One region of the Rhodoferax koreensis genome, then DNA from elsewhere that is predicted to be linked to it. Evidence: predicted binding sites of a transcription regulator. Region 1 holds the regulator's gene; the other holds the start of a gene.
The links. Region 1 encodes NrdR, which represses ribonucleotide reductase genes. Its sites were predicted from a motif close to CACNANATNTNGTG; they were not measured.

Region 1 (14,551 bases):
TGATGGCGTACCAACCATTCGAAGTTTCCACCGATGCCGCAGCTCCCCTGTGAGCCGTGGTCGGGAACCGCGCGAGATGAGGAAGTGCTATGACAGCGTTAAAGAAGATGGGCCAGGGCATGCGTACCGTTGCATCGGACATTGCCCAGGGCTTTTTTGAAATCACCCACAACGGATTCGCGCTCTTGGGCCTGATCGTGGCCTTTGCCGTGATCACCATGACCGCCCGCCCGGACCTGCGCGAAGCAGGAGAAGTCAAGCTCATGGCCTGGCTGCAGGAACGCCGCGTCGAGATGCTCGGCCCGCAACCCGAGGCGGAAGTCGAAGTCGTCGACCGTCCGATGGCCAGCGATCCGAAGGATCTGCCCAAGCAGCAGGCGGCCGTGGCCTACTGGCTCAGCAAGAAATACCGCGTGGCACCAGAGCCGCTGAGCGCGCTGGTGGCCGAGGCCTACGACATTGGCCGCCGCGCCAAGCTCGACCCGACGCTGATCCTGGCCGTGATGGCCATCGAATCCGGCTTCAACCCGTTCGCCCAGAGCTCGGTGGGCGCCCAGGGCCTGATGCAGGTGATGACCAAGGTCCACACCGACAAGTACGAAAACGTGGGCGGCCACCTGGCGGCGTTCGACCCGATGACGAATCTGCGCGTGGGCGTCAAGGTGCTGCAGGAATGCATCTCCCGCGCCGGCTCGATCGAAGGCGGCCTGCGCTATTACGTCGGCGCGGCCAACATCGAGGACGATGGCGGTTATGCCGGCAAGGTGATTGCCGAACACGTCCGCCTGCAGCAGGTGGCCAACGGCCGCAGCGCATCGATTGCCACGCCGCGACCCGCACCGGCCCAGGCTGTCGGCCCGATCCCCGTGGTGGCCCCGGCCAAGCCGGCACCGACGCAGGACGAGAAGGTCGCCGGGCTGTACTAAGCCTTCGAGCCGAGCAGGGCCGGCCTCGGCTACACTAGCGGGGTACGCGACTGGCGATAGGCCTGACCCTGGTTGACGCAACCGGGCGCTCGGGCTGACGTGGACCACCGCAGCCGCCTTCCGGCACAACACCGGCAAGACGCCCTCCGGGCAACCACTGGGAAGCGTACCACCCGCACCGCATGGCACAGCCAGCAGACGAGTGATCAGCCGTTCGCCTGGGCAGCACCCCTCGTTTCGCGGCATCGCGGCGAGGGTCCGCCATATGCACCAACTGCAAGGACTGCCATGTACGACCGCAACATTCTGATCGAGCAAGCCGACCCGGAAATCTTCCAGGCCATCCAGAAGGAAAACGCGCGCCAGGAACACCACATCGAGCTGATCGCGAGCGAAAACTACGCCTCGCCGGCCGTGATGGCTGCACAGGGTTCGCAGCTCACCAACAAATACGCTGAAGGCTACCCCGGCCGCCGCTACTACGGCGGCTGCGAATACGTGGACGTGGCCGAACAGCTGGCCATCGACCGCATCAAGCAGATTTTTGGCGCCGAAGCCGCCAACGTGCAGCCGCATTGCGGCGCGTCGGCCAATGAAGCCGTGTTCCTGGCCTTCCTGAAGCCCGGCGACACCATCATGGGCATGAGCCTGGCCGAAGGCGGCCACCTGACCCACGGCATGGCGCTGAACATGAGCGGCAAGTGGTTCAACGTGGTGAGCTACGGCCTGAACGACAAGGAAGAGATCGACTACGACGCGATGGAGCGCAAGGCGCACGAAACCAAGCCCAAGCTGATCATCGCCGGTGCCTCGGCCTACAGCCTGCGCATCGACTTCGAACGCTTCGCCAAGGTGGCCAAGGCCGTCGGCGCGATCTTCATGGTCGACATCGCCCACTACGCCGGCCTGGTGGCCGCGGGCGTGTACCCCAACCCAGTGCCGCATGCCGACGTCGTCACCTCCACCACGCACAAGAGCCTGCGCGGCCCGCGTGGCGGCATCATCCTGATGAAGGCGGAGCATGAAAAGGCCATCAACAGCGCGATTTTCCCCGGCCTGCAAGGCGGCCCGCTGATGCATGTGATCGCCGCCAAAGCGGTGGCGTTCAAGGAAGCCATGGCGCCCGAGTTCAAGGCTTACCAGCAACAGGTGGTGAAGAACGCCAAGATCGTCGCCGAAACCCTGACGGCGCGCGGCCTGCGCATCGTCAGCGGCGGCACCGAGTCACACGTGATGCTGGTCGACCTGCGCGCCAAGGGCATCACCGGCAAGGAAGCCGAAGCCGTACTGGGCAGCGCGCACATGACGATCAACAAGAACGCCATCCCGAACGACCCGGAAAAGCCGATGGTCACCAGCGGCGTGCGCATCGGCACGCCAGCCATGACCACCCGCGGTTTCAAGGATGAGGAAGCCCGCATCACGGCCAACCTGATCGCCGACGTGCTCGACAACCCGCGCGACGAAGCCAACATCGCCGCCGTGCGCGCCAAGGTCAACGCGCTGACCGCGCGTTTCCCGGTCTATCGCTGATCCGTCCGCCTTGCGCAGCCTCCGCAACCTGCAGCCATGAAATGCCCTTTTTGCGGTCACGGCGAAACCCAGGTCGTGGAGACGCGCGAGTCTGAGGACGGCGATTTGATCCGCCGCCGCCGCCGCTGCGGCGGCTGCGAGCAACGCTTCACGACCTACGAACGTGCCGAGGTGGCCATGCCCAGCGTGGTCAAGAAGGACGGCAGCCGCGCCGACTTCGACCTGGGCAAGGTTCAGGCCTCGATGCGCCTGGCGCTGCGCAAACGCCCCGTCGCCGTGGAACAGGTCGACGCCGCGCTCGAACGCATCGAGCGCAAGCTGCTGACCAGCGGCACCAAGGAGATCACCACCGCCAAATTGGGCGAACTGGTGATGCGCGAGCTCAAGAAGCTGGACAAGGTGGCGTATGTGCGCTTTGCTTCGGTGTATCGCAGCTTTGAAGATGTGGATGAATTCAGCCGGTTGATTCAGGATATTTGAGAGCGAGAATAGACCAGACCAGCGGTCTGTGCGGCGCGACCAGCGGAATCGATTGTTGTCCCGGCGTTGGACACAATCGCAGCATGCGCCCCGTTGCCCTCTCCCCTTATCTTCGGAAGCACCGCCTCGGCTTCACGCTGATTGAGCTGATGGTTACTGTTTCCGTCGTGGCGATTCTTGGCGCACTGGCTGTTCCGTCCTTGCGGGGGTTTTTTGTCCGGAACGCCTTTTCAAGTATCGGCAACGAGTTTCAGGGCAGCCTCCTGCGCGCTCGCAACGAGGCGGTGAGCAAGAACATCTGCGCCACGATGTGCATGAGCAACACGGTCGACGCGGCCGTTCCGTTCTGCAAGCAGTCTGGCCAGGACTGGCAGGTCGGATGGATTGTTTTTATGAATCCGTCGTGCGATGTCGATTACGGAAAAAATGCCAGCACGAAAGCCGTGGCCGCGGCCGACATGATTCTTGTCCGTCGCGCGGGCAATCCGGACTACGCTCTCATGGCCCAGAGTTCAACGAGAAAAATGATGTTCAACGCCCGCGGCAATGTGGGTTTGAGCACGGCAGACAGATTTGATCTTACTTATACCGACACCCAACTCGAGTTGAAATATGGATTCAACATCTGCTTGGACACCATGGGCCGAAGCAGGTCGATTCCCGTGACATCAACCTGCACCTACTGAATTCCGTGATGAATAACATTCCAGCACATCAGCGCGTCCGACACCCCGCCGCATGGAATTCTCGTGGCGTGACCCTGGTTGAAGTGCTGATTGCAGTCATCGTGCTGTCCGTCGGACTTCTGGGCATTGCCGGCCTTCAGGTGGTCACGACGAAGTACAAAATGGGCAGCGGTGTGCGCTCCGCCATCGCCGTCCTGTATTCGGACTTCACCGATCGCGTGCGGCTCAATCCGACGATGGCCGGGCCGAACTGGCTCACCGGCCAGACGTCGCCCGATATCGGTTCGTCCGACATCGACAGTTCCAAGTACACCTACCAGGCGACCTGGGCGGTGCAACAGGGGGTCCAGGACAACCAATTGGTCTCGACGGCATGCGATGCCTCGTCGACCTGCTCGCCAAGCCAGCGTGCTGACTACGACATGCTGACCTGGCGCAAACGCGTGCGCGAAAACCTTCCGCAAGGCGCGGTGTTCATCGCGGGCAATCGCAGTACCGGCATCGACGTCACGATGATGTGGATGGACAAGGAAAACACCGACAAGACCGCCAGGACCGACGACCGCACGAGTGCCACCCAGGTGTCCCTGGTTACCTCGGCCAATTGCAGTACCAACAACACCGAAACCGGTCTGGCGCAGCAAACCTGCTGCCCGCCAGCCGCCAGTGTGCCAGCCGGGGTGCGCTGCGCCCGCTTTTCCTTCATGCCATGAACCAGCGCAAACTTTTTCATCGCCAGCGCGGCGTGAGCCTGATCGAGTTGATGGTCACCATGGCCATCACCATGTTCCTGGTCGCCGCAGCGGCCTACGTGTATCTCGGCACGCGCGAGACGCAGCGCGCCGTCGAACGCAACAGCAGCAACGTCGACACGGGCACGTTCGCGATGCAACTGATCGGGCAGGAGATCATGAAGGCCGGCTATTACCCGGCCAACACTTCGCGGGTGCTGACGGCCGCAGAGGGCTATCCCAAGCTCAGCTATTACCCGCCCACCAAACTGGCTGAAAATGCCGCCCAAGCTACCGATTGGACACCCCCGACCACCGCAACCCCAGGCATTTACCTGTCGGGTCTATTCGGATGCAATGGCGGGACGTATCTGCCCGCTACGGGAACATGCCCCGCGTCAAGCGATACGGCGCCAGATTCCATCGTCATCAACTATTTCACCAATGACAAACTGGGTGCAGGAGTGGGAGACCGCACTGATTGCACTGGCGCCGACGTCGCCAATGATCCGAGCAACACCAATCGACTGAATACGACCAACATCGAGGCGCCTCCGCTACAACCTTTGTTTGTTTCCAACCGTTTTGCCATCACCGCTACCCAAACCGAGATCGAAAAACAGGCGGTGTCGACGTTCAGCTTGTCGTGCAACGGAAATGGTGCAACAACACCCACGAACATCTACCAGCCGCTGCTGCCCGGCATCGAAGACATGCAGTTCACCTACGGTGTCTTTGCGGTCTCGGCAGACTCGGGTTCAAGAACCCCGGAGAAGTTCTACACCGCCACGGAAGTGAGCGCTCTTGCCGCCGTGAATGTCGACAACGGCATGTTTGTCGTATCGACGCCTGCCTGGTCACGCGTATCGGCGGTCCGCGTCTGCATCATGGTGAAAAGCCAGGGTGCGAATCCAAAGATTGCAGACAAGGCTGGCGCAGAACGCAGTTATGTGGATTGCAAGGGCGCGACGCAAACTCAAGGGGCTTCGGACAGTAGTTTGCGCAGGAAATTCGAGCAGACCTTCGTGCTGCGTAACCGCATGAGCGTGGTGTACTGATGCGCGCCCCTTCTTCATTGGACAACTTCGTCGCGCCGTCAAACAACCAGGCTGTGAAGCAAAGTGGGGTGGCGTTGATCATGGTGTTGCTGTTCCTGGTGGCGATCACCGGGCTCACCGTCTGGGCGGCCCGGCAGGCCATGCTGGGCGAAGGCATGGCGCGCAATCAACAGGATCTGGAAGTAGCCCGGCAGGCGGCCGAATCGGCGCTTCGCGACGCCGAGCGCGATCTGAAGAACGTGACACCGCTGGCCAATTTCTCTTGCAGCCGGGGTGGGGCAATATTGCCCGTCAAATTCAACCCCTCCTGCCAGGGGGGCCTGTGTTACCGGCCGGACAGCGACTATGGCACTTCGCAGTGGGCCAATGCGACCGCTGGCTCCACGGTCAACTCGGAACCGTGGTGGCCGATCGGCAAAGGCGGGTTGTGGAACGATGTCAATGATCCATCGGCCTCCACCAATACAAAACCGATTCGCGTCCCCCCCACAGGGAGCAGCAATTGCGGTTTTACTGGCGGCGTGCCCCTAGGCACTTTCACCGGTGCGCCCGCCATCAGGGGCGTTGCCGCGCAGCCCGAATACCTCATCGAGTATTTCCGCCGCTCGATTCCGGGGCGCAAGGAAATGCCGGTCTACCGGATCACCGCCCGCGGCTTCGGCTACAGCCTGCGCACGCAAGTGGTGCTGCAATCCATCTTTTTGCCTGAGTGATCGCCAGAAGTCCGCGGCACGCCAGATCCCTTCGGAGCTCCAACATGACCATCACATCCTTCGCAAGGCCGCTGCTTCTGGCACTGGCGCTTCTGAGCGGGCTGTCCGCCAAGGCCACGCCGACCGAGGTGTCGACCCCCCGCCAGGCCATTCCGCCCAACATCACCACGACATCCAACAAGCCGATGCTGGTGCTCGCGGCCTCCAAGGACCATACCTTGTTCGGCCCCATCTACACGGACTTCGAAGACGTGGACGGCGACGGCGTCATCGACACCACTTTCATCCCCACATTCAAGTACTACGGCTATTTCGATGCCACCAAGTGCTACGCCTACAGCACGGCCAACGGCCAGTTCGAACCGGCGGCCTTGGCCACCGTTGTCACGGCCACGGTGGGTACCACCACCACGACCCGCTACACCTGCCCTTCGACGCAAAGCTACTGGAGCGGCAACTTTCTGAACTGGTCGTCCATGACGCGGCTGGATGTCGTGCGCAAGATGCTCTATGGCGGCACGCGCAGCACCGATGCCAATGGCAGCACCGTGCTGGAACGCGCCAAGCTCAACTACGACGCGCACTCCTTCGTCAAGTACTACCGCGGCACGGACATCCGCGACTACACGCCATTCACGACCGCGGCCCTGACCAAGACCACCGGCAGCAATGCCAACGTCTACGCCGGCCTGAGCATCTGCAACACCGGTTCGGCCGACAGCACGACAGCCTCGCCCAACGCGCCCGTGATGCGCATGGTCAAGGGCAACGTCCGTTTCTGGGCCACGGTGGAAGTGCAGGTGTGCCGCTGGCGTGAAAACTACAGCTCCGGTACCTTCGGCCCCAAGCTGGCCAGGTACTACAAGGATGCGGACAAAGGCGGCGGCGGCATCGCGCACGAGTTGACGATTCCCAGCCAATCCACGGACGGCGCCACGTACGACAGCAACATCGGCCCGGAGTTGACCGTGCGCGTCAAGGTGTGCGACCCGAACTTTCTGGGCGAAGAGCGCTGCCAGGCTTTTCCCGCCAACTCGCTCACGAACTACAAGCCTTATGGCCTGTTCCAGGAATTCGGCTATCCCAACGCCAATGGCGCAGCACGCGCCGAATTCGGCGTAATCACCGGCAGCTACGACTTGAACTACACCGCCGGCGCATTGCGCAAGAACATGGGCGATTTCGCGGATGAAATCAATGCGACGACAGGTGTTTTCTGCCACAGCGCCTCGTCGGGATGCGCCACGACGCTGGCATCTCCAGACGGACGGACCACCGGCCAAGGCGCGATCAAGGCCTTTGATGCCATCATCCTGAACGACCGCAACAACAACTCGTATGCGACCTCGGGCGTTCCCAGCACGGTTTCGGAGGGATCCCTGTCGTCGTGGGGAAATCCCATCGGCGAGATGCTGGTGCAGGCCCTCCAGTATTACGCCTATAACGGGACGGCGCCAACGCCGTCCAATCCCTCTTCGACGTCGAAGGACACCGCAAGAGGCGCGCCGGTACGGGCATGGACGGACCCTCTGTCGACCAGCAATGCAACACGCGCCGCGCTCTACGGCAACTCGGTTTGCCGCCCGTTGAATACCTTGCTGCTCTCCAGCAGTGCAACCAGTTTCGATGGACAGGCCGACACACCCTTCACGACGCTGCCGAACCGAACCGGCGACCTGGCCAGCTACACCAATGCCGTCGGCACGGCGGAGGGGATCAACAACTCGCTGCGTTCGATTGGCTCGGTGACGGGCGGATATGGCGACTCCTGCTCGGCCAAGACCGTAGGCAATCTTTCCAATGTGTCCGGCATCTGCCCTGAAGCGCCTGCCATGGGCGGCACCTACCAGATCGCGGGCGCGGCGCTGTACGGCAACACATCGAAGATTCGAACGATTGCCACGCCACCGGCCGACCTCAAATACGTTCAGAACGCGCTCAAGGTCAAGACGCTCGCGGCTTCGCTGACCGGAGGCTCGCCTCGGATCGACATCCCTGTACCAGGCACCTCACCCACCAAATACGTCTACATCACGCCGGAAAGCGTCCAGGCGGGCGGCAAGGTGAGCGCGCCGCTGACCTTTGCATCCATCAGTTCCAGCAGCACCTACGGTGCGTTCATCGTGACCTGGAACGACATCCTGATGGGTGGCGACTACGACATGGACATCACCGGGTTCCTGCGCTATGACCTGATCGCCAACAGCTCCAGCCCTTCGGGTTGGGACGTCAAGATCACCACCGACATCCCCGGCGTCTGCGGTGGCGGTGCCGGCACCCATGGGTTCAGCGTGATCGGCGTTCAGACGATGACCGGAAGCTCCGGCAACGGGCGCTACCTGACGCACCAGCACTACAGCAGCGGGGTTTTGTCAGGCATGCCGCCGACTTCGGAATACCTATGCGGCGATGCCACTTACCGTGCCCAAACCAGCACGTTGTTCACCGGCACCTATGCCAACACGGTCTGCAACGTCACGGGAGACGGAACCACCGGCGACCCCGGAATTCCTACCCTGGTCAACTACTGCACGGTCAAGAACGTGGACTTCCCCGTGTCGACCACGTTCCACATGGTGGGTGAAAGCGATGCACTGATCAAGGATCCCATGTACTACGCCGCCAAGTACGGCGATTTCGATTCGAGCACCAAGAATGCCGACGGCACCTTCACCGACCTGACGCTGCCACCCAATGTCGCCTCGTGGGACAAATACAAGACCGACGGCACCGTCGGCGCCGATGGCGTCCCCGATGGTTATTTCCTCGCCCGCCGGCCGGAATTGCTCGAGCAGCAGCTTCGCAAGGCGCTGGACAGCCTTGCAAAGACATCCAACGCCGCACCCATCACCTCGTCGGGCGAATTGACAGTTGGCAGTTTCAAATATGTGGCGAGGTTCGACTCCACCACCGTGACCGGAGACCTCGATGCATTCAAGGCGCAGGACGATGGCACCTACCTTGCGAGTCCTACATGGTCTGCGGGTGTGCTATTGCGCGCCAGAACGAGCGGCGTGGGCAATACGCCGGGCGACAAGGGTGCCTCGCGCCAGATCATTACCAATTACCAGTCCAGCACCGTGCCCGCCACGGCGATGGCTTTTCGCTGGGCCAGCCTGTCGACGGACTACAAGGCAATGATGACCACGGCCAGCACCAACAAATTGAGCGCCGCCAACGCCGAGATTGCGCTCAACTACATCCGTGGCGACCAGTCCCTGGAAAACGCGTCGACCGGCCTGCGGGAGCGCGGCGACACCACGATGCTGGGCCCGATCGTCAACTCCGGCCCGTGGGTACAAGGTCCACCCTCGGCTACCTACCTTGAATCCCAATTCAAGGGTTATGGCGCCTTTGTCACTGCACAGGCGTCTCGCGAAAAATTACTGTGGGTCGGCGCCAACGATGGCATGCTGCATGCGTTCTGCGCTGAAGACAAATCGGGTTCGGCCACCTGTCCCTCGGCCGGCAAGGAATTGTTTGCCTACATTCCTGGCGCGCTCGCCAACCGGCTGGCCGAGATTCCCCTGCAGCGCGGTACGGTGAGCCGTACCCGGCTGAACAACGCGAACTTCACGCTGGATTCGGCCGAGACCCAGCCAGACAGCACGGTGTGGCCGTATGTCGATGGCAGCGCCTACACCGCGGACGTCAAGGTCAACATCAGCACCGACAGCAACAATGTGGAGAGCGGCACCTGGAAGACCTATCTGTTCGGCTCGCTCGGGCGCGGCGGCCGCGGCGTCTTCGCGCTCGACGTGACCAGTGTCGCTACCCTGGCCAGCGGCGAGAGCAACCCCGGTTCGATCTTCAAGTGGCAGTTCACGTCGGACGACGACAACGACCTCGGCTACATCGTGAGTGAGGTGCGCAAGAACGCGAACACCGCCCAGGCGAGCCCCGTGGTGAGGCTCAACAACGGCAAGTTCGCCATCATCCTGGGCAACGGCTACAAGTCGCTGAGCGGCAAGGCCGTGCTCTTCCTCCTGTATGTGGACGGCCCCACGTCGAACAGCATCACGACCAGTTGGACGGGCCAGTACACCAAGATCGTTGCCGACGCCGGCTCCGACAACGGGCTGATGACGCCGTCCTGGGTCGACCGCAACAACGACGGCACGGCCGACGTGGTCTACGCCGGCGACCTGAAGGGCAACCTGTGGAAGTTCGACATCAGCAGCACCACCGCCACCAACTGGAAGGTGGCCTATACCTCGGGCTCCGGCAACAATGCCGTCAACCGCCCGCTGTTCACCGCGCAGCAAAGCGTCACCTCAGGCAACACCACCACGGTCACGCCGCTGCCGATCACGAACGCGCCGGAATATGTCTACCCGGCCTTCGATGGTCTGATCATCAACTTCGGCACCGGCAACTCCTTCGAGGCCGGCGACTTTCCCAAGCCAGGCGTGCAGCAGCGCTTCTACGGCGTCTGGGACCGGCCCTCTTTCGCAACGACCACCACCGGCACCGGCCCGATGATTCCCGCCGACATGAGCCGGCTGGTGCAGCGCAACTATGTTCTCAACACCGCCACGGGCACGGTCACGGCAACGGCAGACACCACCACCGGGGGGGTATCGACCTACAACGGCATCGACTGGACCAGCAAGGACGGCTGGTACATCAATCTGCCCGGCACCTCGGAAGCCCTGAACACCAGTCCGGAACTGGTCGCCAATTTCCTGCTGTTCCAGACCATCCGGCCGAAGACCACGACCGAGAACTGCTACGACACGCCCAACTCGACGCTCTACATCATCGACCCAATCGCCGGCATCGCCACGCGCAAGGCCCTTGATGTGGCCAGCAACGGTACTTTCAATGTGGGCATTTCGGCTTCTGACCAGAAATGGTTTGTCGTGACGAACAAGACATCCGATCCCTACGCGGTCAAGAACTGCACAACGGGATCAAACTGCGTCAATGGCAAGACGGTACCCCCTTCTCCCGATAGCATCTGCAAAACCATCGGCGGCTCGGGCGGCTCGCGCAACCTGTGCTACAACCCCCTCGGCCGCGTGCAGTGGCGTGAGATTCCAGGACTGAGGACCGACAAATGAAAAAGCAGCAAGCCCAGCGGGGTTTCACCCTGATGGAGCTGATGATCACCGTGGCGGTGGTGGGCATTCTGGCGGCCATCGCCTACCCGTCTTTCACCGAACAGATCGCGCGAAGCCGGCGAACGGAAGCGCAGACCATTCTGTTGGCCGGCCAACAGTGGATGGAGCGGTTCTACACGGAGAACTACCGTTATGACAAGAACAGCGCGGGAACGGCTGTGGACGACAGCGCACTGTTTCCATCCCGCTTCAGCACCTCCCCTGCCCCCGGCCAAGGTGCGCCGCTCTACACCATCGCCGTGAGCGCGCCGACGCGCGACACCTACACCATCACGGCCACCCGCAAGTCGGGCACCGCGATGGCAACAGATCGCTGCGGCGACATGACTGTCGATCATCTGGGCCGGCGCAGCGTGGTGAACTACAGCTCGGCCAAGTTTGGAAGCTCCACCGCCAACGCCATCACCTACTGTTGGAAGTAGGCGCGAGGCCCGTGTACCGACGCGAGCGCTGGTGGGGCGTTGGCTTGGCGCTTGGACTGCACGCAGTCGCCCTGGTCTGGGCCTGGTCGGAACCGTCTCCACGGCTGGCAAGCAACGCCGTGGTCTACATCGAGGCGGTGGTGCTGCCAGAGTCTCGTTCAGCATCCGATGTGATTTCAGGGGAGGCGCCGATCGTGCAGCAGGCGCAACCAAGCATTCCCACGGCTACCGACACGCCACCCACACCCAAGCCGCAATCGGCGTACATCAAGCCGGACAAGCCGAGCGCCGTGCCGGAGCCCATCGGTTACCTGCCATTCGATGCGGTCGACCAGCCGGCCGAACCGCTCGGTGACTGGATGATCGACACCGAGGTCCTGCCGCGAGGCAAGTCCTTGCGCGTGGTGCTGAAGTTATGGATTTCGGCAACCGGGGTGATCGACCACTGGGCGCTCTCCGGCGTGCAAGACGATGACGAAACATTGGCCCGGCGTGCCCTGGCCCGCCTACCCGAGACGCTGATCCAGCCGGCCTTCCTCAACCACCTGCCCGTACCGAGTGTTCGCCAGTTGGAGATCGTTCTGACACGATGACCCACCGCGGTACCATTCGCCTTTCCGCTTCGGTTCGTTGCGAATGAATTTTTCGGTCCCTTCTGATTTCGTGCACCAGGCCCACCTGCAGGCCCAGCACGCCAGCCGCGGCGCGTCGCCCAACCCCGCCGTCGGCTGCATCATCACCTCCCCCACCGGCCAGATCCTCGGCCAGGGCCACACCCAGAAGGTCGGCGGCCCGCACGCGGAGGTCATGGCCCTGCGCGATGCGGCGGCGCACGGGCATTCGGTCGAAGGCGCCACCGCCTATGTCACGCTCGAACCGTGTTCCCACCACGGCCGCACCGGCCCTTGCTGCGACGCGCTGATTGCGGCCGGCATCGGCAAAGTCGTGGCCTCGCTGGCCGACCCGAACCCCCTGGTCGCCGGCAATGGCTTCGCGCGGCTGCGCGCGGCGGGCGTCGTGGTCGAAGTGGGACCGGGCGCGGAGGAAGCGCGCGAACTCAACATCGGCTTCTTCAGCCGCATGGTGCGCAAGACGCCGTGGGTCCGCATGAAGATCGCGGCATCCCTGGACGGCAAGACTGCGCTGGCCGACGGCACCAGCCAGTGGATCACGTCGGAGGCGGCACGCACCGACGGCCACGCCTGGCGCGCGCGCGCCTCGGCGGTGCTGACCGGCATCGGCACGGTGCTGGAAGACGATCCGCGGCTCGATGTGCGTCTGGTCGACACGCCGCGCCAGCCGCATCTCGTGATTGTCGACAGCCAATTGCAGACGCCGCTCGATGCTCGCCTTTTCATAGCTGGCCGCGCCGTATTCATCTACGCCGCAGCCCCAAATGATGCCAAAAAATCAGAACTGGAAGCCCACGGCGCCACGGTGATCCATCTGCCAGGCCGCGCGCCGGGCACCGAGAACAAGGTCGACCTGGCGGCCATGTTGCAGGACCTCGGCCGGCGCGAAATCAACGAGCTGCACGTCGAGGCCGGCCACAAGCTCAACGGCTCGCTGATCCGCGAAGGCCTGGTCGACGAGTTCCTGGTCTACCTTGCGCCCAAGTTCATCGGCCAGGGCCTGGACATGGCGAATCTCGGCCCGCTGTCCGCCCTGTCGCAGGCCGTGGCGCTCGAATTCAAGAGCGTGGACCTGCTGCCGCCCGACCTGCGCATCCTGGCGCGCGTCCCCGGTCGCGATCGGTTCTGACGACCTGCCATCCGCCGTATTTCCCGCGTCAAGGAACATGGCCGCAAACCCTGCGAAAATAGCGCCATGTTCACCGGAATCATCACCGGCGTGGGGCGCATCGTCGCCGTCCACGACCTGGGTAGCTCTTCTTCATTCGGCAAACGCCTCACCCTCGAGGCGCCCGCCGGGTATCTGGCCGACGTCGGGCTGGGCGACAGCATCGCGCTCAACGGCGCGTGCATGACGGCCACGACGCTCGACACCGCCCAGCACCGCTTCACCATCGACATCTCGGCCGAGTCGCTCGACAAGACCACAGGGCTGGACGCGCCCGGCCCGGTCAACCTCGAGAAGGCGCTGCGCGCGCACGACCGGCTCGGCGGCCACATCGTCGCCGGCCATGTGGACGGCATCGGCAGCGTGGTCCGTTTCGAGCAGGTCGGCGAAAGCTGGCTGCTGCAGATCCTGGCACCGAAAAGCCTGGCCAAGTACCTCGCCTACAAGGGCTCGATCACCGTCAACGGCGTGAGCCTCACCGTGAACCAGGTGGCGGACGTGGCCGAGGGCTGCGAGATGTCGATCAACCTGATCCCGCACACGGTGGAAAACACCGCGCTCGGCAGCCTGGCGGCCGGCTCGCGCGTGAACCTCGAGATCGACCTCATCGCGCGCTACGTGGAGCGCATGTTGCAGGCCGATCCGCAGCACCCCACACCGCATTCCATCGTTTCGACCGTCGCGAAAGCCCAGCCATGACCGCTCCCACCACCCTCGCCCCGGCGGGCATCTCACCGGTGGAAGACATCGTGGCCGACATGCGTGCCGGCCGCATCGTGATCCTGGTCGACGAGGAAGACCGCGAGAACGAAGGCGACCTGGTGCTGGCCTCCGACCACGTCACGCCCGAAGCCATCAACTTCATGGCCCGCCATGCGCGCGGCCTGATCTGCCTCACGCTGTCGCGCGAGATGTGCGAACGCCTGCACCTGCCGCCGATGGTGGCGCGCAACGGCGCCAAGCATGCGACCGCCTTCACCGTGTCGATCGAAGCCGCCGAGGGCGTGACCACCGGCATCTCGGCCGCCGACCGTTCGCGCACCGTGCAGGCCGCCGTCGCCAAGAACGCGACGGCGCAG
Region 2 (14,551 bases), 880 kb from region 1:
CCAGCGGCTGTACGTGCGCGGGAGACGACGTTGCCGATGACGAACATGTCCGGCTTGAGCTCGAGCTGTTCGGCCGAGAAGCCTTCGATGAGTTCGATGCCGAGGCCGCGCAACTGGTCGCTCATCGGCGGGTAGACGCCAGCATCGCAACCGGTGACGCGATGGCCGGCTTCCCGCGCCAGCGCCGCCAGGCCACCCATGAAGGTGCCGCAGATACCCAGGATATGAATGTGCATGCCGCGATTTTAGGGGCCGTGCCGATGGCAACCGGCGAGCCGCAAAGCGTGCAAAAATCCGGAAATGAATCCGTCTCCACGCTCATCGCTTCGCGTATCGCTGCCCCCCGAGGGGGCGCGGCAGTGGCTTCGGGCGGCCGGGCGCCACTGACATGGACACGCTCACATCAGAGATCGCCGCGACCGCGGCCCGCATGGTGGTCGAGGAGGGGCTGGAGTACGGCCCGGCCAAGCGGCGCGCCGTCAAGCAGATGGGCCTGCCCGCGCGCACCAAGCTGCCGGGCAACGACGTGGTCGAGGATGCCGTGCGCGAATATGTCGAATTGTTCTGCGCCGATACGCAGCCGGGCGAATTGCAGGCGTTGCGTGCGTTGGCGCTGACCTGGATGGAGCGCATGGCGGTGTTCCGCCCACACTTGGGCGGCTCGGTCTGGCACGGCACGGCCACGCGGCTTTCCGATATTTACATCCAGATGTTTTGCGATGATCCGAAATCCGCGGAGATCGCGCTGATCGACCGGCGAGTCGACTACCAGCCGACCACGGTGCAAGGCCTGCACGGCGAACCGGTGGAGGCGCTTAGCTTCAGCAGCCTGTGTCCGGCCCTGCGTGAACACGTGGGCGTGCACCTGATGGTGTACGATCTGGACGACCTGCGGGGCGCCTTGCGCGTCGACGCCAAAGGCCGCACGCCGCGCGGTGACATCGCCGCCGTGCGTCGCTTGCTGCATGATGCGCCCCCATGAATTCAACTTCAGCCATTTCAAGCGCCTCGCCTTTGCGCCGCCGTCTTCTGATCGGCGGGGTGGCCGTGGCCGCCGCCGCCGCCGGTGTGGCCTGGTACCGCCCGCGGCCTGCGTCGACGCAACTTGCCGAGCCCACCGGGCCGGAAGCGGCGCTGTGGGCGCTGAACCTGGAGTCACCGACCGGCGCGCCGGTGGCCATGACCGGGTTCCGGGGCAAGCCGCTGGCGGTGAATTTCTGGGCGACGTGGTGCCCGCCGTGCGTCGAGGAATTGCCGTTATTGGATCGCTTCTATCGTGAAAATGCTGCCAAAGGCTGGCAAGTCGTCGGCATGGCGATCGATCAGCCCAGCGCTGTACGCACCTTCCTGCAGAAGACGCCGGTGACTTTTCCGATCGCTATGGCCGGCCTGGGCGGCACCGACCTCGTCAAATCGCTCGGCAATCTGAGCGGCGGGCTGCCGTTCACGGTCGTGCTTGGATCGGACGGCACGGTGCGGCATCGTAAAATGGGGCAGATCAGCCCCACCGATCTGCAGATGTGGACCTCGCTGACTTGACAGCCACCGCACCTTGTTGCGCGTCGGATTTGTTACATTTGGACGCGCCGTTGAATTTAATTAGTCAAAATAAGCGGCCGTTTTGTGAAATTAGAGTAGATTTCACGTCTTTTCGTAAGACGTGGCGGGAGATTTTATGGATTTGCGCAAACTCAAGACCCTGATCGACCTGGTGTCCGATTCCAACGTGTCCGAGCTGGAAATCACCGAGGCCGAAGGCAAGGTTCGCATCGTCAAGGGCGGCACGGCCGTGTACCAGCAAGCCGTGCCGATGACCGTGGCCCAGCCGGCTGCGGCCGACGCGGCGCCACGTGCCGCTGTCGCCGCGCCGGCGGCCCCCGCCGTGGTGGAGGCCACGGGCCACACGGTGAAGTCGCCGATGGTCGGCACCTTCTACCGTTCTTCCAGCCCTGGCGCCAAGGCCTTCGTCGAGGTGGGCAGCCAGGTCAAGGAGGGAGAGACCATCTGCATCATCGAAGCCATGAAGATCCTCAATGAGATCGAAGCCGACAAGGCGGGCACGGTGACCCAGATCCTGACCGAGAACGGCCAGGCCGTTGAGTACGGGCAGCCGCTGTTCATCATCGAGTGACCGGAAAGGTCCCGGTTTGTCTATGTTTAAAAAGATATTGATCGCCAATCGCGGCGAGATCGCTCTCCGCATCCAGCGCGCCTGCCGCGAGATGGGCATCAAGGCGGTGATGGTCTATTCCGAAGCCGACCGCGAGGCCAAGTACGTGAAGCTGGCCGAGGAGGCGGTGTGCATCGGCCCCGCACCCTCGGGCCTGAGCTACCTCAACATGCCGGCCATCATCTCGGCCGCGGAGGTGACCGATGCCGAAGCCATCCATCCGGGCTACGGCTTCCTGAGCGAAAACGCCGACTTCGCCGAACGCGTGGAAAAGAGCGGCTTCCAGTTCATCGGCCCGACGCCGGAGAACATCCGCACCATGGGCGACAAGGTGTCCGCCAAGCAGGCGATGATCAAGGCCGGCGTGCCCTGCGTGCCGGGGTCCGAGGGCGAATTGCCCGATGACCCGGTGCAGATCCGGCGCATCGCCAAGGCGGTGGGCTATCCGGTCATCATCAAGGCCGCCGGCGGCGGCGGCGGGCGCGGCATGCGCGTGGTGCACACCGAGGCGGCGCTGGTCAATGCCGTGCAGATGACCAAGGCCGAGGCCGGGGCCGCGTTCAACAACGCCGCGGTCTACATGGAAAAATACCTGCAGAACCCGCGCCACATCGAAATCCAGGTGCTGGCCGACAAGTACAAGAACGCGGTCTACCTCGGCGAACGCGACTGCTCCATGCAGCGCCGCCACCAGAAGGTCATCGAGGAAGCGCCGGCGCCGGGCATTCCGCGCAAGCTGATCGAACGCATCGGCGAACGCTGCGTGGCCGCCTGCAAGAAGATCGGCTACCGCGGCGCGGGCACGTTTGAGTTCCTCTACGAGAACGGCGAGTTCTACTTCATCGAGATGAACACGCGGGTGCAGGTGGAGCATCCGGTGACCGAGATGATCACCGGCGTCGACGTGGTGCGCACGCAGATTATGGTCGCCGCCGGCGAGAAGCTGCCGTTTACGCAGCGCCAGATCGAGATCCGCGGCCACGCCATCGAGTGCCGCGTCAACGCGGAAGACCCGTACAAGTTCATTCCTTCGCCGGGCCGGGTCACCCTGTGGCACCCGCCGGGCGGGCCGGGCGTGCGGGTCGATTCGCACATCTACTCCAACTACTTCGTGCCGCCGAACTACGACTCCATGGTCGGCAAGATCATCGTGCACGGCGACACGCGCGAGCAGGCCCTGGCGCGCATGCGCACGGCCCTGCTGGAGACGGTGATCGAAGGCATCAACACCAACATCCCGCTGCACCGCGAGCTGATGGTGGACGCGAAATTCATGGCCGGCGGCACCAACATCCATTACCTGGAAGAGTGGCTGTCGCAGCACAAGCGCTGAGCGCCGGGCAACGCATGTTCGAGATCACCCTGCTGTGCCCGCAAGACCGGGTCGAGACCCTGAGTGACGCATTGGATGCGCTGGATGCGCTGAGCGTCAGCGTGGAAGACGCGGACGCGCAGACCGATGCCGAACGAGCCCTGTTCGGTGAGCCCGGCATGCCGCCGCCGCAGGACGGCTGGCAGCGTTCGCGCATCCAGGCCTTGTTTGCCGAGGAGGCGCAGGCGCGCGAGGCCGCGGCACTGCTGCAGGCGCAGGACTTCTTCAACGGCTGCAGGATTCTGGGCGTGGCCGCGGTGCCCGACCAGGACTGGGTGCGGCTCACGCAGGCGCAATTCGCGCCGGTGGAGATCACGCCGAGCTTCTGGATCGTGCCGACCTGGCACGAGCCGCCGGCCCAGGCGGAACGCTTGATCCGGCTCGATCCCGGATTGGCCTTCGGCACCGGCACGCATCCGACCACGCGCATGTGCCTGCGCTGGATCGCCCGCCAGGGCGAGAACGCATCGGCGGCCGATCCGCTGGGCCGCACACTCGACTACGGCTGCGGCTCGGGCATCCTGGCCATCGGCGCGGCCAAGCACGGCGCGGTGGACATCGACGCGGTGGACATCGACGACGCGGCGGTGCAATCCACCGTCCTGAACGCCGAAGCCAACCATGTGCAGCTCAACGCCGGCCTGCCCGAGCGGGCGCAGGGCCGTTACCAGACCGTGCTGGCCAACATCCTGGCCACGCCGCTGAAGGTGCTCGCGCCGCTGCTGTGTGCCTATGTTGCGCCGGGCGGCTCGCTCGTGCTGGCCGGCATCCTGGAGCGCCAGGAAGACGAGCTCAAGGCCGCCTATGCGCCCTATGCGGCGCTGCAGGTGGCCGACCGCGAGGACGGCTGGATCCTCATGACGGCACAGCGCTAGCCTGGACGAGGACCGGGTGTTTCGCTCCATGATCGGCTCCGCATGGCTTTGATCACGCGCTGCCCGGTCTGCGGCACCCGCTTCAAGGTGGTGCCGGATCAGCTTCGGATCTCGGACGGCTGGGTGCGTTGCGGCGAATGTGCCGAAGTCTTTGACGCTTCGATGGATCTCACGCAGAGCGAAGCCGAGCCGGTGCTGGCCAGGACATCCGGCGACGTCGGGCCATCGGGTGGGCTGCAGTCGGTGGACGCGCCCGCGCCGCCGGAAGAGCCGCCCATCGGCGGCACCGGATTCGGCACCGGCTATGTGTGGTCCGTGCCGCCCCCGCCGGAGCCCGTGGTGCAGCCACGCTTCGATGCCCCGTTCCAGCCGCCGCTGGCGAAACCCTCTCTCCCGTCCGTCGCCCCGCAGGTCTCGGTCGATGATCGCCCGGTGCCGGGTATCGAAGGTGCGACGCCGGTGGACGACCCGGGCCCCGCCCTGGCGCCGTGGGACCCCACGCTGGACGATCCTGTCGATGAAGTACCGGAGAAACCCGAGCCGACGGCGCTTGGTGACGGCGACGAAGAGGTTTCCCAGTCGCTGACCGAATTCCCCGCCGACATGTCAACCCTGCCCGAGGAGTCGGCCTACATCGCGCCACCCGCCGCGGCCGAGGTCGATGCGGCGCTGGAGGAGCCGCGCCCGGTGTCCTTCCTCAAGGTGCAGTCCGCACCCGAGAGGGACGTCTGGCAGCGGCCGTGGGTGCGGCGCAGCCTGGCCGCCATGGCCGGGTTGCTGGTGTTGACGCTTGGCGTCCAGGCCGCGGTGCAGCAGCGCGACCAGATCGCCGCCCGGCTGCCCGGCGCGACGCCGCTGCTGCGCGGGCTGTGCGTGCCGCTTGGCTGCACGGTGCAGGCGCTGCGCCAGATCGATGCCATCGTCATCGACAGCTCGACCTTCACCACGGTGCGCCACGGCGTGTACCGGCTGAACCTGGTGCTGAAAAACCGCGCCGCCACCGAGATCGCGCTGCCTGCGATCGAACTGGCGCTGACCGACACGCAGGAGCAACCCGTGCTGCGACGCGTGTTGCAGGCCGCGGACATGGTCCCCGTGTCGGGCAGCCTGGCAGCCGACACCATACCGCCCAACGCCGAATGGACCGCGTCGATGGAGCTTGCGGTGGTCGACGAGCCCAGCGTCGCGCGCATCGTCGGCTACCGGCTGCTGGCTTTTTATCCCTGACATCACCCACCCTAGAGAACATCACATGGCAAGCATCATTTGCGGCTCCCTGGCCTTCGACACCATCATGAACTTCGAGGGGCAGTTTTCCGACCAGATCCTGCCCACCCAGTTGCACAACCTCAACGTGTCGTTTCTCGTGCCGACGCTGCGCCGCGACTTCGGCGGTTGTGCCGGCAACATCGCCTACAGCCTGAACCTGCTCGGCGGCGTGGCGTTGCCGATGGCCACGGTGGGCAGCGATGGTGACGACTACCTGCAGCGGCTGCGCACGCTGGGCATCAGCACCGAATACGTGAAGAAGGTCGACGACACCTACACCGCCCAGGCGATGATCATGACCGACAAGGCCAACAATCAGATCACCGCCTTCCACCCCGGTGCGATGATGCAGGCGCACCTCACGCGGATCGAGGCGCGCACCGACGTCGGGCTCGGCATCATCTCGCCCGACGGCCGCGATGCCATGCTGCAGCACGCCGAGCAGTTCAACGCGGCGGGCATTCCCTTCGTCTTCGATCCCGGCCAGGGACTGCCGATGTTCGACGGCCAGGAACTTGCACGCTTCGTCGACCAGTCCACCTGGGTCACGGTGAACGATTACGAGGGCAAGATGCTCAGCGACCGGACCGGGCTGAGTTCGGAAGAGATCTCGCGCCGCGTCGAGGGGCTGGTGGTCACGCTCGGCAGCGAAGGCTGCGAGGTCTGGGTGGATGGCATCAAGACACTGGTCGCGCCCGAGCGAGCGGTGGAGGTGGTGGACCCGACCGGCTGCGGCGATGCCTTTCGCGGAGCCTTGTTGTTCGGCCTGGAGCAGGGCTGGCCGCTGGCACGCTGTGCGGCGCTAGGGAACCGCCTGGGCGCGCTCAAGATCGCGCAGCGCGGCCCGCAGAACTACCAGTTCGAGCGCGCCGAACTCGGGCTTTGAGCGGTCGGCTGCGGCCATGAAAAAACCCGGCATCTTGCGATGCCGGGTTGGTAGCGGCTGGTTTGAACCGTACCGAACTCAGGGCTTGGTGGCCGTCGGGAACGGCCAGGCTGCCTGCGGGTTCAGCGTGGTCTGAGCCGCTGCCGCAGCGGGTGCCGGGGCGGGAGCAGGCTTGGCAGCGGGTGTCTTCGCGGCTTTCTTCGCAGCTGTCTTAGCGGCTTTCTTGGCGGCGGGCTTCTTGGCAGCGGCAGCTTTCTTCGCTGGCGCAGCCTTCTTGGCGACGGCTGCCTTCTTGGCGGGTGCCGCCTTCTTCGCAGCGGCCTTCTTCGCCGGTGCAGCCTTCTTGGCCGGTGCCGCCTTCTTCGCCGGAGCCTTCACCGCGACCTTTTTCGCCGGTGCGGCCTTCTTGGCCGGAGCTGCCTTCTTCGCAGCAACCTTCTTCGCAGGCGCCTTCACGGCCGCCTTCTTAGCGGGTGCGGCCTTCTTGGCCGGCGCCTTCACGGCAGCCTTCTTGGCTGGTGCCGCCTTCTTCGCTGGAGCTGCCTTCACGGGTGCAGCTTTTTTCGCAGGGGCCTTTTTTGCGGCCGTTTTTTTTGCAGTTGCCATTATTTTCTCCTTGATCGATTTACAAAGAGCACTTCAAGCCGGTTGGGTGGCCGGAAGCGATGCATGGCGTTGGGCCACAAGGGCCCAGCGCCATGTACTCGGGAACACAAACCCGGCCGCGCTCTGCGGCGCCGTCCATGGTTTGTGGGAATCTGGTTTTCATTTTTCTAGTTTTTTACGACACGCAGTGCGCAACCTGGGGATGTTCCACATTCAATCCCAGGAAAGAGCGCCACCCGATTGGTACTCGATCACACGGGTCTCGAAGAAGTTGCGCTCCTTTTTCAGGTCGATCATCTCGCTCATCCACGGGAACGGGTTTTCCTCGTTCGGGAACAGCGTCTCCAGGCCGATCTGCGTGGCGCGGCGGTTGGCGATGTAGCGCAGGTAGCCCTTGAACATCGAGGCGTTCATGCCGAGCACGCCGCGCGGCATGGTGTCTTCGGCGTACTGGTATTCGAGTTCCACCGCATGCATGAACAGGTCCTTGATCTCGGCCTTGAACTCGGCATTCCACAGGTGTGGATTCTCGAGCTTCAACTGGTTGATCAGGTCGATGCCGAAATTGCAGTGCATCGATTCGTCGCGCAGGATGTACTGGTACTGCTCGGCCGCGCCGGTCATCTTGTTCTGCCGACCCAGCGCCAGGATCTGCGTGAAGCCGACGTAGAAGAACAGGCCTTCCATGAGGCAGGCGAACACGATGAGCGACTTGAGCAGCGTGCGGTCGTTCTCGGGCGTGCCGGTGTGGAAGTTCGGGTCCATGATCGCCTCGATGAAGGGGATCAGGAACTCGTCCTTGTTGCGGATCGACGGCACCTCGTTGTAGGCGTTGAAGATCTCGCTCTCGTCCAGGCCCAGCGACTCGACAATGTACTGGTAGGCGTGCGTGTGGATGGCTTCCTCGAAGGCCTGGCGCAGCAGGAACTGGCGGCATTCGGGAGCGGTGATGTGGCGGTACGTGCCGAGCACGATGTTGTTGGCGGCCAGCGAATCGGCGGTGACGAAGAAGCCGAGGTTGCGCTTGACGATGCGGCGTTCGTCTTCGGTCAGCCCGTTCGGGTCTTTCCAGAGCGCGATGTCGCGCGTCATGTTCACTTCCTGCGGCATCCAGTGGTTGGAGCAGGAGGCCAGGTACTTTTCCCAGGCCCACTTGTACTTGAACGGCACAAGCTGGTTGACGTCGGTCTGGCCGTTGATGATGCGCTTGTCGGCGGCGTTCACGCGGCGCGCAACCGGTGCCACAGGTGCAGAAGAGGACACTGCATTCGGCGTGGATGCGGCTGCAGATGGAGAGTGCTGCACCCCACGGTTGATGGCTAAACCGTTTTGCGCTGCAGGTGGCAGTGAGGGCTTGACTTCTTCGTCCCAGGTCAACATAGATTTTCCAATGTGCGGATTATGAAAGCGGCCGTGCGAAATGAAAAGGGTTCATTTTTTTCACGGCCGTTTTGTGTGGCTTGTGTTGCTCGATTGCATCGTGAAAGCCGAAGCCTTCGCGATGCCATGAAGCCCGGATGGAGCGTGTTGCCAATCCTTATTGGCAAGCCTCGCAACCCGGGTCGTCGATCGCGCAGAACTTGATGTCGGTGGCCGGCGTGGCCATCGTGGTCTGAGCTTCGATCTGCTGGCGTGCGGCGGCCGCGGCGGCTTCCACCGAGCGGCTCGCGGCGGCCGGTGCCATCGATGCCGAAGGCGCTGCGTTGCCCGAGGACACGGCATTCATGCGGCCTGCGGTCACGGTCGATTTCTCGGCGTGCGTGGCGCCGCGGGTGCGCAGGTAGTAGGTGGTCTTCAAGCCACGCGTCCAGGCCAGCTTGTAGGTGTCGTCGAGCTTTTTGCCCGAGGCGCCGGCCATGTAGATGTTCAGCGACTGTGCCTGGTCGATCCACTTCTGGCGACGGGCCGCGGCCTCGACAAGCCAGGTGGTTTCGATCTCGAATGCCGTGGCGTACAGCGCCTTGATCTCCTGCGGCACGCGGTCGATCGGTTGCAGCGAACCGTCGAAGTGCTTGAGGTCCATGACCATCACGTCGTCCCACAGGCCCAGGCGCTTCAGGTCGTTCACCAGGTAGCTGTTGATGACGGTGAATTCACCCGACAGGTTCGACTTGACCGAGAGGTTGCCGAAGCTCGGCTCGATGGATGCGTCCACGCCGATGATGTTGGAGATGGTGGCGGTCGGCGCGATGGCCACGCAATTCGAATTGCGCATGCCGTCGACGGCGATCTTCTTGCGCAGCGCGTCCCAGTCGAGCGTGGCCGAGCGGTCCACTTCCACGTAGCCACCGCGTGCTTCGGCCAGCAGGTTCAATGTGTCGAGCGGCAGCACGCCCTGGTCCCACAGCGAGCCCTTGTAGCTCGAATAGCGGCCGCGTTCCTTGGCCAGCTCGGTGGAGGCCCAGTAGGCGTGGTAGCAGATGGCTTCCATCGAGGTGTCGGCGAAGGCCACGGCGGCGTCGCTGCCGTAGGGAATGCGCAATTCGTACAGGCTGTCCTGGAAGCCCATCAAGCCCAGGCCCACCGGACGGTGGCGCAGGTTGGAGTCGCGCGCCTTCTTGACGGCGTAGTAGTTGATGTCGATCACGTTGTCGAGCATGCGCATCGCGGTCGAGATCGTCTTCTTGAGCTTGACCTGGTCGAGCTGGCCGTCCTTCAAGTGTTGCAGCAGGTTCACCGAGCCGAGGTTGCAGACGGCGGTTTCGGTGTCGCTGGTGTTCAGCGTGATCTCGGTGCACAGGTTGGACGAGTGCACCACGCCGCAATGCTGCTGCGGGGAGCGCACGTTGCAGGCATCCTTGAACGTGATCCAGGGGTGGCCGGTCTCGAACAGCATGGTCAGCATCTTGCGCCACAGGTCGGCCGCGGGCACGGTCTTGCTTGGCTTGATCTCGCCGCGGCTGGCCTTCTCTTCGTAGGCCACGTAGGCCTTCTCGAAGGCGGCGCCGAACAGGTCGTGCAGGTCAGGTGTGTTGGAGGGCGAGAACAGCGTCCACGAACCCTTCTCCATCACGCGGCGCATGAAAAGGTCGGGGATCCAGTTGGCGGTGTTCATGTCGTGCGTGCGGCGGCGGTCATCACCCGTGTTTTTACGGAGTTCCAGGAACTCTTCAATGTCCAGATGCCACGTTTCCAGGTAGGTGCAGACCGCGCCCTTGCGCTTGCCGCCCTGGTTCACGGCCACGGCCGTGTCGTTGACGACTTTCAGGAAGGGCACCACGCCCTGCGATTCGCCATTCGTGCCCTTGATGTGCGAGCCGAGCGCGCGCACGCGGGTCCAGTCGTTGCCCAGGCCGCCGGCGAACTTGGACAGCAGCGCGTTTTCCTTAATGGATTCGTAGATGCCGTCGAGGTCGTCGGGCACGGTGGTCAGGTAGCAGCTCGAGAGTTGCGGGCGCAGCGTGCCGGCGTTGAACAGCGTCGGCGTGCTCGACATGAAGTCGAACGAGGACAGCACTTCGTAGAACTCGATGGCCCGACTTTCGCGGTCGATTTCGTTCACGGCCAGGCCCATGGCCACCCGCATGAAGAAGGCCTGCGGCAGTTCGATGCGGGTCTTGCGCACGTGCAGGAAGTAGCGGTCGTACAGGGTCTGCAGGCCCAGGTAGTCGAACTGCAGGTCGCGCGATGCCTTGAGCGCGGCGCCGAGCTTCTTCAGGTCGTACTGCAGCAGCTTCTCGTCGAGCAACTCGTTCTCGACGCCCTTCTTCACGTACTGCGGGAAGTAATCGGCATACGCGTCGGCGAGTTCGGCCTGGGTGACTTCGGTGCCCAGCACTTCCTTGGCGATGGTCAGCAGCAGCAGGCGGGCGGTGGCATAGGTGTAGTCGGGGTCTTTTTCGATCAGCGTGCGGGCGGCCAGGATCGCGGCCTTGTACACCTCTTCGATCGGCACGCCGTCGTACAGGTTGCGCATGGTTTCGGCCACGATGGGATCGGGCAGCACGGTGGCGGAAAGGCCGGCGCAGGCTTCGGTGATGAGTTGCTTCAGACGTGCCACGTCGAGCGCGACGCGTTTGCCGCCGTCGATCACGTGCAGCGTCGGCATGGCGGGCGCGGCCTGCTCGACCTGCTTGGCACGCTCCTGCGTACGGCGCTCACGGTACAGCACATAGGCGCGCGCGATTTCATGGTGGCCGCCGCGCATGAGGCCGAGTTCGACCTGATCCTGCACGTCCTCGATGTGGAACGTGCCGCCGCCCGGACGCGAGCGCACCATGGCCCGGATCACGCCCTGGGTCAGCGCATCGACCACTTCGCGCACGCTGGCCGAAGCCGCGCCCTGGGTGCCGTGCACGGCCAGGAAGGCCTTCATCATCGCCACGGCGATCTTGTTCGGCTCGAAAGGCACGACGGCGCCGTTGCGACGGATGATCTGGTAGTGCGACAGCATGTCGGAGGCCGGGGAATGCGCCGGGGCCTGCGCCAGGCCGGTGGCGGCAGGCGCCAGGCCCGATGCAGCGGAAGAGGGGGCGTTCAAGACGGTTTGCATGATTTCCTTTTCTTTGACGTGATCGACTGAATCTGAACGGATCCGGTGGCTTCGAGGACGTGATCGGGTCTGTCGGGCCACCTGGAAAGAGCGAGGGAACGGTGTGTCGTACGGTGGGCCAAGGCGCTTCGCAAACCGGTGGCGCCAAGGCTGGAATCCAGCCACGAAACCATGGAGAAAAAGCGCCGAATCGACGATGGACCTTGTCGCGCCGACACACTATATATGGGGTCTGAATTGAATTCAACCCACTACCCGTAGTGTACCTTCCATCGAGGCCAGTTGCTTCAAGCGCGCCTTTTCGACACCACCGGCGGTGCGGTATTCGAGGCAGCCGAAAATCCCCGCCGAATCAAGCTGCAAAGATGCGCAGCCAGCAAACATGCGGCCTGCGGGCGCATTTGCGCCGCATGACGGCTTGGCGTCTGGCGCGTGCCGCCGTGGTCCGCTTCGATGCCGGCGCGAGACGCGCTGCAAATTTTTTTCAGGCGCCGTCGGGCGTGTGCGTCGCAGGCGGGAAAAAGGCCGCGCTCCAGCCCGTGCCGCGCTGCAGCACGGTCCAGTCGAAACCCGCGCCGGGATCATGCTTGCGTCCCGGTGCAATGTGTTCATGGCCCGCGACGAAGCGGATCGGACAGTCCTGCGCCAGCGCCGCGCACAGGCTGATCAGCGTCTCGTACTGCGCCGGCTCGAACGCGCCGCCTTCCAGGCCTTCGAGCTCGATGCCGACCGAGTCGTCATTGCAGTTGTCCAGGCCGCGCCAGCGGGACGCACCGGCATGCCAGGCGCGGTCGCGCGTGCTCACGAACTGCCACAGGGCGCCATCGCGTCGGACGTAGAAGTGCGACGACACCTTGAGTCCGCGGATGCCTTCGTAATATGGGTGGGCGTCCCAGTCGAGCCGGTTGCCGAACAGCGCCATCACCGCGTCGCCGCCGTAGACGCCCGGCGGCAGGCTGATCGAATGCACCACGATCAGGTCGGTGCGCGCATGCGCCGGCCGCGGGCCGAAGTTGGGCGAAGGCTCGTGCCGCGCGAAGCGGTACCAGCCGTCTTGCCACAGCGCCTGGGGTGGCGCTTCATTCGTCCTGGGCTTCATCGTCCTGCGGTGCGTTGATGTTGAGCCGCTCGATGCGGTAGCGGATCTGGCGCAGGCTCAGGCCCAACCGGGCCGCGGTGGCGGTTCGGTTGAAGTTGGTCTCGCGCAGCACCTTGATCAGGATTTCGCGCTCCTGCTGGTCGAGGTAAGCCTGCAGGTCGGTCGGGATCGGCGCGCGCGCCCGGGCCGGCGGCTGGGCCGATCCGGCGTCGCCGGCCGCGGTCGGCTGCCCCGGTTCCTCGGCCAGTGGGGCCAGCGCGGTCAGTGCTTGCGTCACCTCGAAGTCCACATGCAGGGCTTCGCCGTCGCTCATGGCCACGGCGCGGTGCAGCAGATTCTCGAGTTCGCGCACATTGCCGACCAGCGGATGGCCGGCGAGTTGCTCGAGCAGCGCCGGCGACAGCACGGGCACCGGCATGTGCGACTCCTGGGCGATGCGCTCAAGCAAGGCTTCGCACAGGGCCGGCAGGTCGCCGCGGCGCTCGCGCAGCGGCGGAATCGCGATCTCGATCACGTTGAGCCGGTAGTACAGGTCCTGCCGGAAGCGCCCGGCCTTGACCTCCGCGGCCAGGTCCTTGTGCGTGGCGCTGATGATGCGTACGTCCACCGATTCCTCGCTGGTCGAACCCAGCGAACGCACGCTGCGCTCCTGGATCGCGCGCAGCAGCTTGGACTGCATCGCCAGCGGCAGGTCGCCGATCTCGTCGAGGAACAGGCTGCCGCCGCGCGCCGCCTGGAAGTAGCCGAGCCGGTCCTGCAGCGCGCCGGTGTAGGAGCCCTTCTTCGCGCCGAAGAACTCGGCCTCCAGCAGCGCTTCGGGGATGGCGCTGCAGTTGACCGCCACCAGCGGGCCCATGGCGCGGTGGCTGTTGGCGTGCAGGGCCTGGGCCACCAGTTCCTTGCCGGTGCCGGACTCGCCGCGCACCAGCACCGGCGCCATGCTGCGTGCGACCTTGGTGATGCGTTGCTTCACCGCCAGCATCGCGTCGGAGTCGCCCACGAGCTTCTGCAATGCGTGGTGGCCGGCGGCAGAGCGGGGCGTGGCGGCTTCAGGCCTGGGCGCCGGGGCGGCTGGCGCGAGCGGGGCCTGCGTGGATGCGCCGGACAAGGCCGCGGGCGCGGTGGCGGCGCCCACCAGCGCAGAAGCCACCACGGCGCGGAACTGCTTCAGGTCCACGGGTTTCGTCAGGTAATCGAAGGCACCGGCCTTCAAGGCTTCCACGGCGTTCTCGGCCGAGCCATAGGCCGTCATCACGATGCAGCGCTCGGACCGCTGCTGCGCCTTCAGGTTCAGCAGCAGTTCCAGGCCCAGGCCGTCGGGCAGCCGCATGTCGGTGATCACCGCGTCGAAGCGCTTTTCCTGCAGCAACTGGCGCGCCTCGTGCAGGTCGGCCGCGGTATCGATGCGGTAGCCTTCGCGCAGTAGCGTGAGTTCGTAGAGCGTGCGCAGGTCCGGCTCGTCGTCGACGACCAGGATGGCTGCAGCGGTGGAAGTGGAGGCCATGCCCTTTTCTCTGTCTCTGTGTGTGTATCGGTGTCTGTCGGCGATCAGGTCTGCGCGGCGCCGAACAGGTCGCCGGTCACGGCGCTCGGTTTGGGCGGCCTGAAATTCACGTAGAACTCGTTGCCTTGTACCACGCGGCCGTCACGCTCACGCGTGGCGCGCTGGTAGCCGATCACCGCACGATGCCGCTCGCACAATTCGCGGCAGATGTACAGGCCCAGCCCGCTGGAGCGGCTTTCCGACGAGAAGAACGGTTCGAACAGGTGCTGCTCCACGGC

Region 2: RD110_RS22975 (ribonucleoside-diphosphate reductase subunit alpha) is a predicted target of NrdR. The motif match lies at 11,888-11,901, and genes of this name have one in related genera.

Annotation. Positions count from the first base shown of each region.
Region 1 is NZ_CP019236.1:4,077,560-4,092,110, forward strand. Features, by position in the region: gene RD110_RS18940 (lytic transglycosylase domain-containing protein) at 90-926, shown strand; gene glyA (serine hydroxymethyltransferase) at 1,215-2,459, shown strand; gene nrdR (transcriptional regulator NrdR) at 2,496-2,939, shown strand; gene RD110_RS18955 (GspH/FimT family pseudopilin) at 3,023-3,625, shown strand; gene pilV (type IV pilus modification protein PilV) at 3,634-4,338, shown strand; gene RD110_RS18965 (PilW family protein) at 4,335-5,414, shown strand; gene RD110_RS18970 (pilus assembly PilX family protein) at 5,414-6,127, shown strand; gene RD110_RS18975 (pilus assembly protein) at 6,172-11,190, shown strand; gene RD110_RS18980 (type IV pilin protein) at 11,187-11,672, shown strand; gene RD110_RS18985 (hypothetical protein) at 11,792-12,265, shown strand; gene ribD (bifunctional diaminohydroxyphosphoribosylaminopyrimidine deaminase/5-amino-6-(5-phosphoribosylamino)uracil reductase RibD) at 12,309-13,433, shown strand; gene RD110_RS18995 (riboflavin synthase) at 13,500-14,171, shown strand; gene ribBA (bifunctional 3,4-dihydroxy-2-butanone-4-phosphate synthase/GTP cyclohydrolase II) at 14,168-14,551, shown strand, end outside.
Region 2 is NZ_CP019236.1:4,961,009-4,975,559, reverse strand. Features, by position in the region: gene mpl (UDP-N-acetylmuramate:L-alanyl-gamma-D-glutamyl-meso-diaminopimelate ligase) at 1-236, opposite strand, end outside; gene RD110_RS23020 (hypothetical protein) at 389-982, shown strand; gene RD110_RS23015 (TlpA disulfide reductase family protein) at 979-1,539, shown strand; gene accB (acetyl-CoA carboxylase biotin carboxyl carrier protein) at 1,676-2,131, shown strand; gene accC (acetyl-CoA carboxylase biotin carboxylase subunit) at 2,154-3,503, shown strand; gene prmA (50S ribosomal protein L11 methyltransferase) at 3,518-4,417, shown strand; gene RD110_RS22995 (zinc-ribbon and DUF3426 domain-containing protein) at 4,460-5,644, shown strand; gene RD110_RS22990 (carbohydrate kinase family protein) at 5,670-6,572, shown strand; gene RD110_RS22985 (histone) at 6,651-7,178, opposite strand; gene RD110_RS22980 (ribonucleotide-diphosphate reductase subunit beta) at 7,392-8,558, opposite strand; gene RD110_RS22975 (ribonucleoside-diphosphate reductase subunit alpha) at 8,716-11,670, opposite strand; gene ampD (1,6-anhydro-N-acetylmuramyl-L-alanine amidase AmpD) at 12,155-12,769, opposite strand; gene RD110_RS22965 (sigma-54-dependent transcriptional regulator) at 12,750-14,273, opposite strand; gene RD110_RS22960 (two-component system sensor histidine kinase NtrB) at 14,318-14,551, opposite strand, start outside.